Regions from separate parts of the Rhodococcus sp. SJ-2 genome, predicted to be linked through region 1. Evidence: riboswitches for the same ligand, from Rfam matches in the RefSeq annotation. Region 1 holds a riboswitch; the other holds the start of a gene.
The links. Region 1 has a riboswitch for cobalamin ahead of ACSYG9_RS03970 (VWA domain-containing protein). Riboswitches for the same ligand answer to the same signal wherever they lie in the genome.
Positions count from the first base shown of each region.

Region 2: another riboswitch for cobalamin. It lies ahead of ACSYG9_RS18075 (FecCD family ABC transporter permease); the one in region 1 lies ahead of ACSYG9_RS03970 (VWA domain-containing protein).

Region 1 is NZ_CM132340.1:839,992-845,765, reverse strand. Features, by position in the region: gene cobO (cob(I)yrinic acid a,c-diamide adenosyltransferase) at 1-281, opposite strand, end outside; gene ACSYG9_RS03970 (VWA domain-containing protein) at 281-2,176, opposite strand; cobalamin riboswitch at 2,211-2,402, opposite strand; gene cbiE (precorrin-6y C5,15-methyltransferase (decarboxylating) subunit CbiE) at 2,459-3,658, shown strand; gene ACSYG9_RS03960 (cobalt-precorrin-4/precorrin-4 C(11)-methyltransferase) at 3,655-4,410, shown strand; gene ACSYG9_RS03955 (mycofactocin-coupled SDR family oxidoreductase) at 4,403-5,239, opposite strand; gene ACSYG9_RS03950 (2Fe-2S iron-sulfur cluster-binding protein) at 5,241-5,726, opposite strand; gene ACSYG9_RS03945 (FAD binding domain-containing protein) at 5,723-5,774, opposite strand, start outside.
Region 2 is NZ_CM132340.1:3,836,072-3,841,845, reverse strand. Features, by position in the region: gene ACSYG9_RS18085 (TetR family transcriptional regulator) at 170-1,471, shown strand; gene ACSYG9_RS18080 (SDR family oxidoreductase) at 1,633-2,292, shown strand; cobalamin riboswitch at 2,391-2,573, shown strand; gene ACSYG9_RS18075 (FecCD family ABC transporter permease) at 2,729-3,808, shown strand; gene ACSYG9_RS18070 (ATP-binding cassette domain-containing protein) at 3,820-4,608, shown strand; gene ACSYG9_RS18065 (ABC transporter substrate-binding protein) at 4,601-5,695, shown strand; gene ACSYG9_RS18060 ((2Fe-2S)-binding protein) at 5,724-5,774, shown strand, end outside.

The sequences.
Region 1 (5,774 bases):
CCCATCTTGTGCCATTCGATCGCACCGCCGGTGCCGCGCTCGTCGTGCAGCTCACCGAGGGTTTCGAACGCCGTCTGCTCGCCGAGCCGCCACTTCGCCGACTTCACGAACTGGAACACCGCCACCGACCAGCCCTGATTCCAGCCGCGCAAGGCCAACCCGAACGCGGCGGTGGACTTGCCCTTGCCGTCGCCCGTGTTGACCATCAGCAGGGGCCGGTTGCGGCGCTGGCGGGTGGTGAGTCCGTCGTTCGGTACGACCTCGGGTTGTCCCTTCGGCATCAGGCTGCCCTCCCACGCACGATCGAGGTGAGGGCGTCGGCGTGAACCTCGCCCACTTGTACATATTCGGCGCCGAGCCGGTCGGCGAGTTGCGCCGCGAGTCCCATCCGGAAGCGACCGGTCTCGGAGTCGACGACGACCGCCGCGACCCCTTGGGCTCGAAGAACATCGGCGGCCTCCAGTGAACGGGCGACCGCGTCGGTGCCCGAGGTCGCGCGTCCGTCGGTGACGACGACGAGCAGCGCCCGCCTGTCCGGGTCGCGCAGCCGATGCCGCCGGATCGTCTCGGCGGCCTCGGCAAGGCCTTCGGCGAGGGGCGTGCGCCCCCCGGCCGGGAGTTCCCGCAGCCGGGCTGCGGCGACATCGACGGAGTTGGTCGGGGGCAATGCGACGGTGGCGCTGTTGCCACGGAACGTCACCAGTCCGACGGTGTCGCGACGACGGTACGCATCGAGCAGCAGCGACAGGATCGCTGTCTTGACCTGTGTCATCCGTTGCTTGGCTGCCATCGACCCGGAGGCGTCGACGCACAGCAACACGAGGTTCGCTTCCCGGCCCTCGACGACCTTGCGTCGCACGTCCCAGCCGCGTGAGGTCAGCGCGCTGGCGCGGATCGTCGCGGGTAGATGGATTGCGCCGGTGTCGCCGGCGCGGTCGCCGACGGTACGCCCGATGGTGGTGGCCGCCTTCGATCGCCTGCCCGCGACGCCACGTCCGGTGCGGTCGACGGAGAACAGCCGTGTCCGGTACGGATCGGCCGGTGCATCCACCGAGTTCGGAACGCTTGCGTTCGAGCCGGACGGTGAGTCTGCAGGGGAGTCCTCCGGGTCGGGCGCGCCGCCACCGTCGGGGTCGTCGTCGGGATCGAGGTCGGGATCAGGCTGCGAATCGGGACGATTCAGCAATTCGTCGAGACGATCGTCATCGGTATCGGGATTGTCGAACGGGTTGCGGCGCCGCCGATGCGGCAGCGCGAGTTTCGCGGCGACCGCCACGTCGTCGCGGGTCACCTCGTCGCGACCGGCCCACGCCGCATGCGCGACCGCCGTCTTGGCCGTGACGAGATCGGCACGCATACCGTCGACGTCGAACGCCGCGCATATCTCGGCGATCGACACCAGAGCGTCGTCACCCAGGCGCACCGCCGACACGCGTTCGCGCGCCGATGCGATCCGCCGGGACAAATCCTGCTCGGCCGCGGACCACTGCGCGACGAACGAGTCGGGATCCGCGTCGAATGCGAGGCGGCGGCGCACGATCTCGACGCGCAACTGCGGGTCGCGGGGCGCTGCGACGTCGACCGCGAGCCCGAATCGGTCGAGGAGCTGCGGACGGAGCTCACCCTCCTCGGGGTTCATGGTTCCCACCAGCACGAACGTCGCGGCGTGACTGACGGACACGCCGTCTCGCTCCACCGTCGAGCGTCCCATGGCAGCGGCGTCGAGCAGCAGGTCGACGAGGTGGTCGTGCAGCAGGTTCACTTCGTCGACGTACAGCACGCCGCGGTGGGCGAGCGCGAGGAGGCCCGGCTCGTATTCGGCGGTACGAGCCGACAGTGCCTTGCCGAGGTGCAGGGATCCGGTGACGCGGTCTTCGCTCGCGCCGACGGGGAACTCCACGAGCCGTGCCGGCCGGATGTGCGACGGCGCGTCGGCCGGATGCGGGCCGTCGGGGCAGTGCGGATCGGGGGAGGACGGGTCGCAGGCGAACCGGCAGCCGTCGACTTCTGCGACCTGCGGCAACAGCCCCGCTTGCGCACGCACCATGGTCGACTTGGCGGTGCCCTTCTCGCCGCGCACCAGCACACCGCCGATCGACGGCGACACCGCGCACAGGGTCAGGGCCAGCGCCAAGTCGTCGGAACCGACGACAGCGCTGAACGGATACACGAGCACTCCAACCTCCACAGGCTCCCGCTGGGATGTCCACTTCGGCAACCGATCGAAGGCCGGTCTTCGGACTTCCCGGTCGAGCGTCGTGCGATCGCCTTCCCGAAATTCTTCGGTGGCTGCGCTCACGCGCATGATCGACGACTCCCGGGTCACCGCAGCGGGCCTGTGCCGGATTCTCACCGGCTTCCCGATTATCCCTGTGAAGGGCACCTTCGATGTGTCTTGCCGTCGCCGAGTCTATCCACACCCGCACGTCTACCGGGCCACGGGCTATCGTTCACGGCCATGGGTTCACGGATCACCGTCGTCGGAATCGGCGCCGACGGCTGGAGCAGCGTGTCGGCGACCGGCCGCGAGCACGTGCTCGGCGCCGCCGTCCTGCTCGGCGGCGAGCGGCACCTCGCGATGATCCCGCCGACCGACGCGGTCCTCGAACGGTGGCCGTCCCCGCTGCTCAGCGGTCTCGACGACCTGCTGGCCCGGCACCCCGGCAGGGTCGTGGCGCTTGCGTCCGGCGACCCGTTGGTATCGGGTATCGGCTCGACCCTCATCCGTCGCCTGGGCAGCGACGCGGTAGAGGTGATCCCCGCCGTGTCGTCCGTGGCACTCGCCCGGGCCCGCATGGGGTGGTCCGCCGAGGAATGCGACACCGTCACCCTCGTCGGCCGCGACATCGACGCACTGCGTCGTTACCTGACTCGAGGTCGCCGGCTGATCGTCCTGACCTCGAACTCGTCGAGTCTTCCGGAGATCGCGCGGCTGCTCGTGGGGGAGGGGTTCGCCGACGCGATGGTGACGGTACTCGGCGACCTGGGTAGTGAGGAGAGCAGAATCGGCGGTACCGCAGCCGATCTCGTGAATGTCACGGCTCCGCAGCTCAGTCTCCTGTGTATCGACTGCGTCGGGGCGGAGGGGCTGTCCACGATCCCGGGACTCCCGGACGATTGCTTCGAGAACGACGGTCAGCTCAGCAAACGGCCCATCCGGGCCGCCGCGGTGTGTGCACTCGCGCCCCGGCCCGGAGAACTGCTGTGGGACGTGGGTGCCGGTGCCGGATCGGTCGGTATCGAGTGGGCCCGCACCGATCCACGTTGCCGCACCATCGCGGTCGAGAAGGATCCGGCACGGGCCGATACGATCGTAACCAACGCCGCCCGGCTCGGCGTCCCGTCGCTGACAGTTGTGAGAGCCGGGGCGCCCGAAGCTCTTTCCGGATTGCCTGCACCCGACGCGATCTTCGTCGGAGGCGGCGGAAGTCGGGACGGAGTACTCGAGGCCTGCTGGCAGTCGCTGCGGCCGGGCGGCCGGCTCGTCGTGCACGCGGTGACTTTGGAGACCGAGGCAGTGCTGGTGCAGTGGTGGAAGGAATGTGGAGGTGAGCTGTCGCGGTTGTCCGTCGAACAGGCCTCCTCGATCGGCACATTCACCGGATGGCGGTCGCTGCGCCCGGTGGTTCAATGGAGTGTCACGAAAGGGAAGAAATGACAGTGCATTTCGTTGGGTCGGGCCCCGGCGCAGCAGATCTGCTGACGCTACGTGCCGTGAATCTGCTGCGCACGGCGCCGGTCGTGCTGTATGCGGGCACGTATCTCGATGCAGAGATCCTCGCGCATTGCCAAGGTGACGCCGAACTGATCGACACCCAGCATCTCGACCTCGATCAGATCACTGCGCACCTCGTCGACGCCGACCGTCGCGGCCACGATGCGGTGCGGTTGTGCTCGGGCGACCCGTCGCTGTATTCGGCGCTCACCGAGCAGACCCGGCGCCTCGACGCCGCGGGCGTGGCGTGGGACGTCACGCCGGGTGTGCCTGCCTACGCGGCTGCTGCGGCGACGCTCGGCGCGGAACTGACCGTGCCGGAACTCGTACAGACCGTCGTGCTCACGCGCACGCAAGCGCGGTCGACGTCGATGCCCGACACCGAAGCGCTCGCGCGGGTCGCGGGCCTTCAGGCGAGTGTGGTTCTGCACCTGGCCATCACCCGGATACGTGTGCTTGCAGCCGAGCTTTCCGAGACCTACGGACCCGACTGCCCCGCTGCGGTGGTGGCATTCGCCTCGCGCCCGAACCAGATCGTGCTGCGCGGCACGCTCGCCGATATCGCCGACCAGACCGAGGCGGCCGGGTTGAAACACACCGCAGTGATACTCGTCGGGCGTGCCCTCGGTGTCCGGGACACGCCCGACGTAGCGTGCTCGCATCTCTACGATCCGGCACGCGACCGGCTCACTTGAGCATCGCGCCCGCATCGACGGGCAGGGTGACGCCGGTGATGAAGCGGGACTCCTCGGATGCGAGGAACAGCACCGCGTTGCTGATGTCGATCGCGTCGACCCACGGGGTCGGCAGTACATGCATCATCTGCGACAGCGGGGCGAAGTCGTCCTTGGTCGGGTGCTCCAGGTCGGGGCGGAACATCTTGAACGTCGACTCGTTGAGGAGCATCGGGGTGCTCACCTGCGTCGGGCAGATCGCGTTGACGCGGATGCTCTCTTCGCCGAGCTCCATCGCGAGAGTACGCATGATGCCGATCATGCCGTGCTTCGCGGAGACGTAGTGACCGACCTGCGGCAACGCCCGAATGCCGCCGACCGAGCTGGTGAGGATGATCGATCCACCGTTGCCGGCTTCGCGCATGTGCGGCACCGAGACGCGCGTCGTCACCCACACACCGGTGAGATTGACGTCGATCATGTCGCGCCAGCCCTTCTCGTCGAGGGCATCGAGACGATCTCCCGAGCTCGCGAGACCCGCGTTGGCGCAAATGATGTCGAGGCGACCGAACTGCGCGACACCGTCGTCGACGATGGCCTGCATGGCGGCCATGTCGCGGACGTCGGCCTGGGCGGCGTAGATTTTGCCGCCTGCTTTCTCGACCAGCGACACGGTCTCGTCGAGATCCTCGGGAGTCGACATCGGGATAGGCACGCCGTCCAGCTGCTTACAGACGTCGACCGCGATGATGTTGGCACCTTCTTCTGCCAATCTGACCGCGTGACTGCGTCCCTGACCGCGTGCTGCGCCCGTGATGAACGCGACCTTGCCTTCGACCCGTCCTGTCATGTCACTCCCCTGTGCTTGTTGTGGTGGCCGCGGCAGCCTTCACTGCCGCGATGATTCCCTGGTATCCGGTGCATCGGCAGATGTTCCCGGACAGTGCCTCCCGGATCTCTCCATCGGTCGGCGACGGGTTCTCTTCCAGAAATGCCGTGGCCGAGACGATGAACCCTGGTGTGCAGAAACCGCATTGGAGACCATGATGATCGCGGAATGCGGCTTGGACGGGCGACAACGTGCCGTCCTCGGATGCCATTGCTTCGACGGTGGTGACCTCGGCGCCGTCGGCCTGCACCGCGAAGACGAGGCACGCACGCACGGCCTCTCCGTCGAGTAGGACGGTGCACGCACCGCACACGCCGTGTTCGCAGCCGAGATGTGTTCCGGTGAGGCCGCAGTCGACGCGTAGGTAGTCGGCGAGAGTCAGTCGTGGCGGCACCGAATGGCGACGCGGGCTTCCATTGACATGAACTTCGATGTCTATCTTGGTCATTCGGACCCCTCCCGAGAAGTTGCCTCGTCCACCGCGCGACGCCACGCA
Region 2 (5,774 bases), 2.8 Mb from region 1:
CCCTGAACTAGGATTATGCTGCCCTTCTCGCGTTTCTGCACACATATGACAGCAAACAACGGTTCACATGTGCATGATGGTTCGCCGCTGCAAGCAGCGTATGCTCGCCCGAAGAGAGATGCCCGCCGCATCGCAGCCAGGGCAGCCCGAGCAACAGAAGTAGGTGCGCGTGGTCGGCAAGACTCCCTCCCCTCAGGCCGAGCGCAGATCGCGGCCGAAGAACCGGCGAGACCAGATCGCCACTGCGGCCGCGATCGCCTTCAGCGAACGTGGCTACCACGGCGTGAGTGTCGAAGACATCGCCGACGAGGTCGGAATCACCAAATCCGCTCTGTACCGCCACTTTCCGGGGAAGTACGCACTCTTCCTCAACTCTGCTCTCATACTCCTGGACGCCCTGGAGTCCGCTCTCGAGAGCTCACCGACGGGCCACGCCGAATCGGCTACGGACGAGCTCCGCGCGCATCTCTGCGCCATCATCGGCACCACGATCGCCAACCGGCGCACCGCAGGTATCTACCGCTGGGAACGCCGGTACCTACGACCGGAGGATCGCTCTCCCATCCGTCGGCGCGCATGGGAGGTCAACCGCAGGATCGGGGAATGTGTGAGCCTCATCCGCCCGGATATTTCCAGCACGGACACGTTCGTGCTCGTTGCCGCGATGCTCAGCGCAATCGGCAGTATCACTGCGCACAGCCTCACCCTGGCTCCGCGCCGCATCGAGCACATCCTCGTCGATGCATGTGTGGCACTGTCCCGGTCGGATCTCTCTTCGGAAGAACCCATTTCGTCGATACCCACCGCTGCGCGCCACCCGTCGTCGGTGAACAACATGCGCGAGGATCTTCTGCAATCGGCGATCGAACTCTTCCATCGGGAGGGGTACGCGGAAATCGGAGTGGAGGAGATCGCCTCGACCGTAGGCCTGCCCGCGTCGGGCGTCTACCGATACTTCCCATCGAAGGCCGATATCCTCGCAGCCGCTTTCTACCGTGCGATCGACCGGCTCGAGACCTCGATCGAGTCGGCACTTCAGCGGACCTCGAGCCCACGAGACGGCCTCGAAGCACTTGCCACGGTGTATATCGAGCTCTGCATCTCGCAGCGGGAGTTGATGTCCGTGTACTTTGCGGAGCTGATCAATGTGCCTCCCGGACCGCGGGCAGATCTACGTATGCGCCAGCGACTCGACGTCGAACAATGGGCCACCCTCCTCAACGAGGTACGCCCCGAACTCTCGAGCGTCGAATCACGCTTCCTTCTGTACGCAGCGCTCAACCTCGTTCCCGATCTGGGTGTGTTCCTCGGTCCCAACGCCGTGCGGCAACAGGCGCCACGGATCCATGCGGTGATGATGTCGGTACTGCTCGGCTCCACGCCCGAACAGCCTGCATCCTCCGAACACAATCCGCGTATGCCGAAGTCGAGTGCCGCCGGGTCACTGTCTGCGCACACGCCGTCCAGGTAGCGATCGCCTGCCGTGTCCGGCCACTCCGGCAACTCCGCGCGCGAACAGAAGAGGCAGGCCCCAGGCGTCGACCGAGTGTGCGTGCCTTCTTCGCGCGCGGATATCGGAAGGAAGGCATGCTGGGAGACGCACCCGATCCCCGGACACAAGGAGCACTCGACATGGCACGCATCGCACTCTTCGGCGGACACGGCAAGGTCGCGCTGCACCTCGAGCGGTTACTCGCCGACTCCGGCCACGAGACCAGTGCGTTCATTCGCAACCCCGACCACGCCGACGACGTACGCGCCGCAGGAGGCACGCCGGTGGTGGCCGACGTCGAGCAACTCGACATCGCGGCGCTGTCCGACCTGCTGCAGGGCCACGATGCGGTGGTGTGGTCGGCGGGTGCGGGCGGCGGCAACCCCGCCCGCACGTACGCCGTGGACCGTGATGCCGCGATCGCATCGATGACAGCCGCGCAGGAGGCAGGCGTGCGGCGGTACGTGATGGTGTCGTACTTCGGGGCGAGACCCGACCACGGTGTGCCCGAGGACAACAGTTTCCATCCGTACGCAGAGGCGAAGGCCGCCGCCGATACACACCTGCGCGGCACCGATCTCGAGTGGACCATTCTCGGGCCGAGCGCCCTCACCCTGGATCCCCCGACCGGACGGATCGAGATCGAGGGTCAGGGTGCGAGAGACAAGGGGCAGGTCTCGCGCGCCGATGTCGCCGCCGTGATCGCTGCAGTGCTCGAGCGTCCCGAGACCGCCGGTCGCATGATCGAGTTCAACAACGGCGACACACCGATCGCGGAGGCGCTCGACGCACTCCGCTGACGGTCGTCACCGGTAGATCGACGCCGTGGACCCCGGATCTCGCACAGCGGGTCCGGACCCACGGCCATTGTTACGCCTGTGTTACGTTCTCCACGAGTCAGAAGCAGCCCTGATGCAGTACGTGCATCAGAAATGCAAGGGAATCCGGTGCAACTCCGGAACTGTCGCGCAGCGGTGAAGGCGACCGACAGGGCACGTGCCACTGGACCGGAATCGGTCCGGGAAGGCGCCCTGTCGGAACGACCCTGAGTCCGAAGACCTGCTGGCTCACCGAATCACACACGTGGGCCTCGCGATTGGGCCCCTGATACGAGAGAACGATCGATGCGCGCCCAGACCGATGGCACCGCCCTCCCCATTCGTGTTCACGCCTCCGCACGAAGCGACCTACCGACCCCACGACAGGTCACGGAGTCCGCACCGTCGGGGTGCTGAGTTGCTCGAGGTCGCGAAGTCACCTCAGCGCACCACGCCACCGCAGCACACACGAATTCCGGCGATCCCGCTCCTGGTCGTCCTCGCCCTCGCGGTCGTCCTCAGCGGATTCATGTCGCTGACCTTCGGGTCCGAGCCGGTGCCGCTGTCCGCCACATGGGACGTGGTGCGAGCACATTTCACCGGTGGGGTCGGCCCCGACCCGGTGTACGACACGATCATCTGGGAACTTCGTGCTCCCCGCATCCTGATGGCGCTCATCGTCGGTGCAGGCCTGGCCATGGCCGGGGCCGCAATGCAGACCCTGGTGCGAAATCCGCTGGCCGATCCCTATCTTCTGGGTATCTCCGCCGGTGCCGGCGTCGGGGCCACTCTCGTCATCATGTTCGGTGTCCTGACCACTATCGGTGTGTGGGCATTGTCGTTGGGCGCCCTGATCGGCGCCATGGTCGCCGGAGCCGCGGTCTTCGGCATCTCCATTGCACAGGGGGGCCTGACCCCACTCCGTCTCATTCTCACCGGCGTGGTCATGGCCTCGGCGTTCTCGTCCGTCTCCAGCTTCCTGGTCTTCCTCAGTGATGACCGCGATGCCGTTCGGTCGGTCCTGCACTGGACCCTCGGAAGCGTGGCGGGTGCGATGTGGGTGCAGATTCTCCCTGCCCTGCTCGTCGTGGTTGCGTCTGCCGCGATCCTGTTCGCACTCCATTCATGGCTCGACGCGCTGGCAAGCGGACCGGACGTGGCCAGAGCACTCGGTGTGCCGGTGCGGGGGCTCCGACTGGGACTCTTCGCTTTGTCGTCGATTCTTGTCGGCGTGCTGGTCTCGGTGTCCGGAGGAATCGGATTCGTCGGCCTGATCATGCCGCACCTCGCCAGGATCGTGGTGGGCGCACGCCATCGGGTGGTGCTTCCTGTGGCCGCACTCGGTGGCGCACTGTTCCTGCTCTGGATCGACATCGCTGCTCGGGTCCTGCTCAGTCCGGAGGAACTCCCCCTGGGTGTGATGACCGGTCTCGTGGGGGCACCGGTGTTCCTCTTCCTGCTGGGGCGCCGCCACTACAGTTTTTCGGACGGTGACTGATGCATATTCGGATGCGCAATGTTCGCTGCCGGATCGCCGGATCGGACATTCTGTCCGGCATCGATCTCGACTTCCCCGCCGGCTCCATGGTGGCGCTGGTGGGAATCAACGGGAGCGGTAAATCGACATTGCTTCGAACCCTCGCAGGCCTGCGCGCCCCCGCGGAGGGAACCGTCACCCTCGACGGCCGAGATCTCTATTCGCTTCCGCCACGTGCTCGGGCACGAGCGATTGCCTATGTCGGTCAGGAGGAAACACCCCCTCAGGACCTCTTGCTCGGTGAGATGGTCGCCATGGGCCGCATCCCCCATCGGCCACCCTGGTCCCTGGGAGAAGAATCCGATCGGGAGGTCACACTGCGCGCACTGACCACCGTCGAATTGGCACACGCAGTCGATCGCCGGTGCGATCAACTCTCGGGCGGTGAACGGCGCCGCGCCATGCTGGCTCGTGGATTGGCTCAGGAATCGTCCCTGCTGATCCTGGACGAACCGACCAACCATCTCGATATCCGCCATCAGATACACCTCCTCGACACACTGCGCGGCCTCGGCTGCACGGTGGTGGCCGCAATGCACGACCTCGCGCTCGCGGCGGCGTACTTCGATCGGGTCGCCGTCCTCCACGACGGCGCTCTCGCGACCTACGGCGACGCATCCGAGGCCTTGTCCCCAGCAACGATCACTCGTGCCTTCGGCGTTCCTGCAACACAACTCACCGATCCTGCGACCGGACGGCAGCACCTGGTGCTCGGTACCGACTCGCCCCGGATCCGATCACACACGGAGAACCATGCCTGAGTACGTCCCATCCCGTTCGAAGACCCTGCCTCGTTCGAGGACTCCGGTCTCGCTGGCCGTCGGCCTCCTCACCGCAGCCATGACGCTGGCCGGCTGCAGCAGCGCAGACGAACAGCAGGAGGTTGCGTCGGACGGTCACGTCACCGTCGAGAACTGCGGAGAGCAGATCACCTTCCCCTCGCCGGCACAGGCGATCTACGCCAACGACAGTCAGATCCTCCTGAATCTGCTTGCCCTCGAGGCCGACGACCGGATCACCGCGATCAGCGGTATCCGTAACACACGGCTCGACCAACTTCGCGGTATGTACGGCACAGCGCGTATCGACGCCTTGCCGGTCGTCTCGGAAGAATCCTTCAACCTCGAAACCATCCAGGCCCAGAAACCGGACGTGGTGATGGCCGGCCACGGATGGGGTTTCAGCGTGGAGAAGAACATCACGCCCGAACGCCTGAACGACGATTTCGGCATTCCCGCGTACACCGTCACCCCGACCTGCCTGCCCGGTTCGCTCGACGCGCTGTCGCCGTGGGACGAGGCGTACGCCGATCTGTCGAACATCGGGAGCATCGTCGGCCACGACGATATCGCCGCCGTGAAGATCGACGAGTTGCAGCAGCGCCGCGAGGAGATGGAGTCGGCGCCACGAGCGGACGGTGCTCCGACCGTCATGTACGTCACCTCGGTATCGAACGAAGGGGTGTCGAGCGCCGGTAATCCGCACCTCTTCACCTCGATCATCGACGTGACGGGTGCTCGTAATGCGTTCGACCACGTCGACGAGAAGAGTCCGAAGGTGTCCTGGGAGTCCGTGACTGCCGCGGACCCGGACTTCATCGTTCTCACTGACACCGGCGACGGTAGCGGAGCTTTCGAAGCGAAACTGGCTCTGCTCACCGAGAATCCCGCAACCCGTTCGTTGGACGCGGTGACACAGGGACGCATTCTGAATCTGCCGACCGACATGGGTCGCAGCGGTGCACTGATGATGGATACCGCGGAGCAACTGCGGATCGCATTGGAAGAGGCAAACCTACTGCCTCGGAGTGGAATCGAGCCGCGCATGGACCTCAGCGCGTTGAAGTGACCGGCGGCGAACGATGAAAGGTCCACACGTGAACGCGGACTCGGTACTGGCCGAGCTGATCAGCGCACTCCCGGCGAGC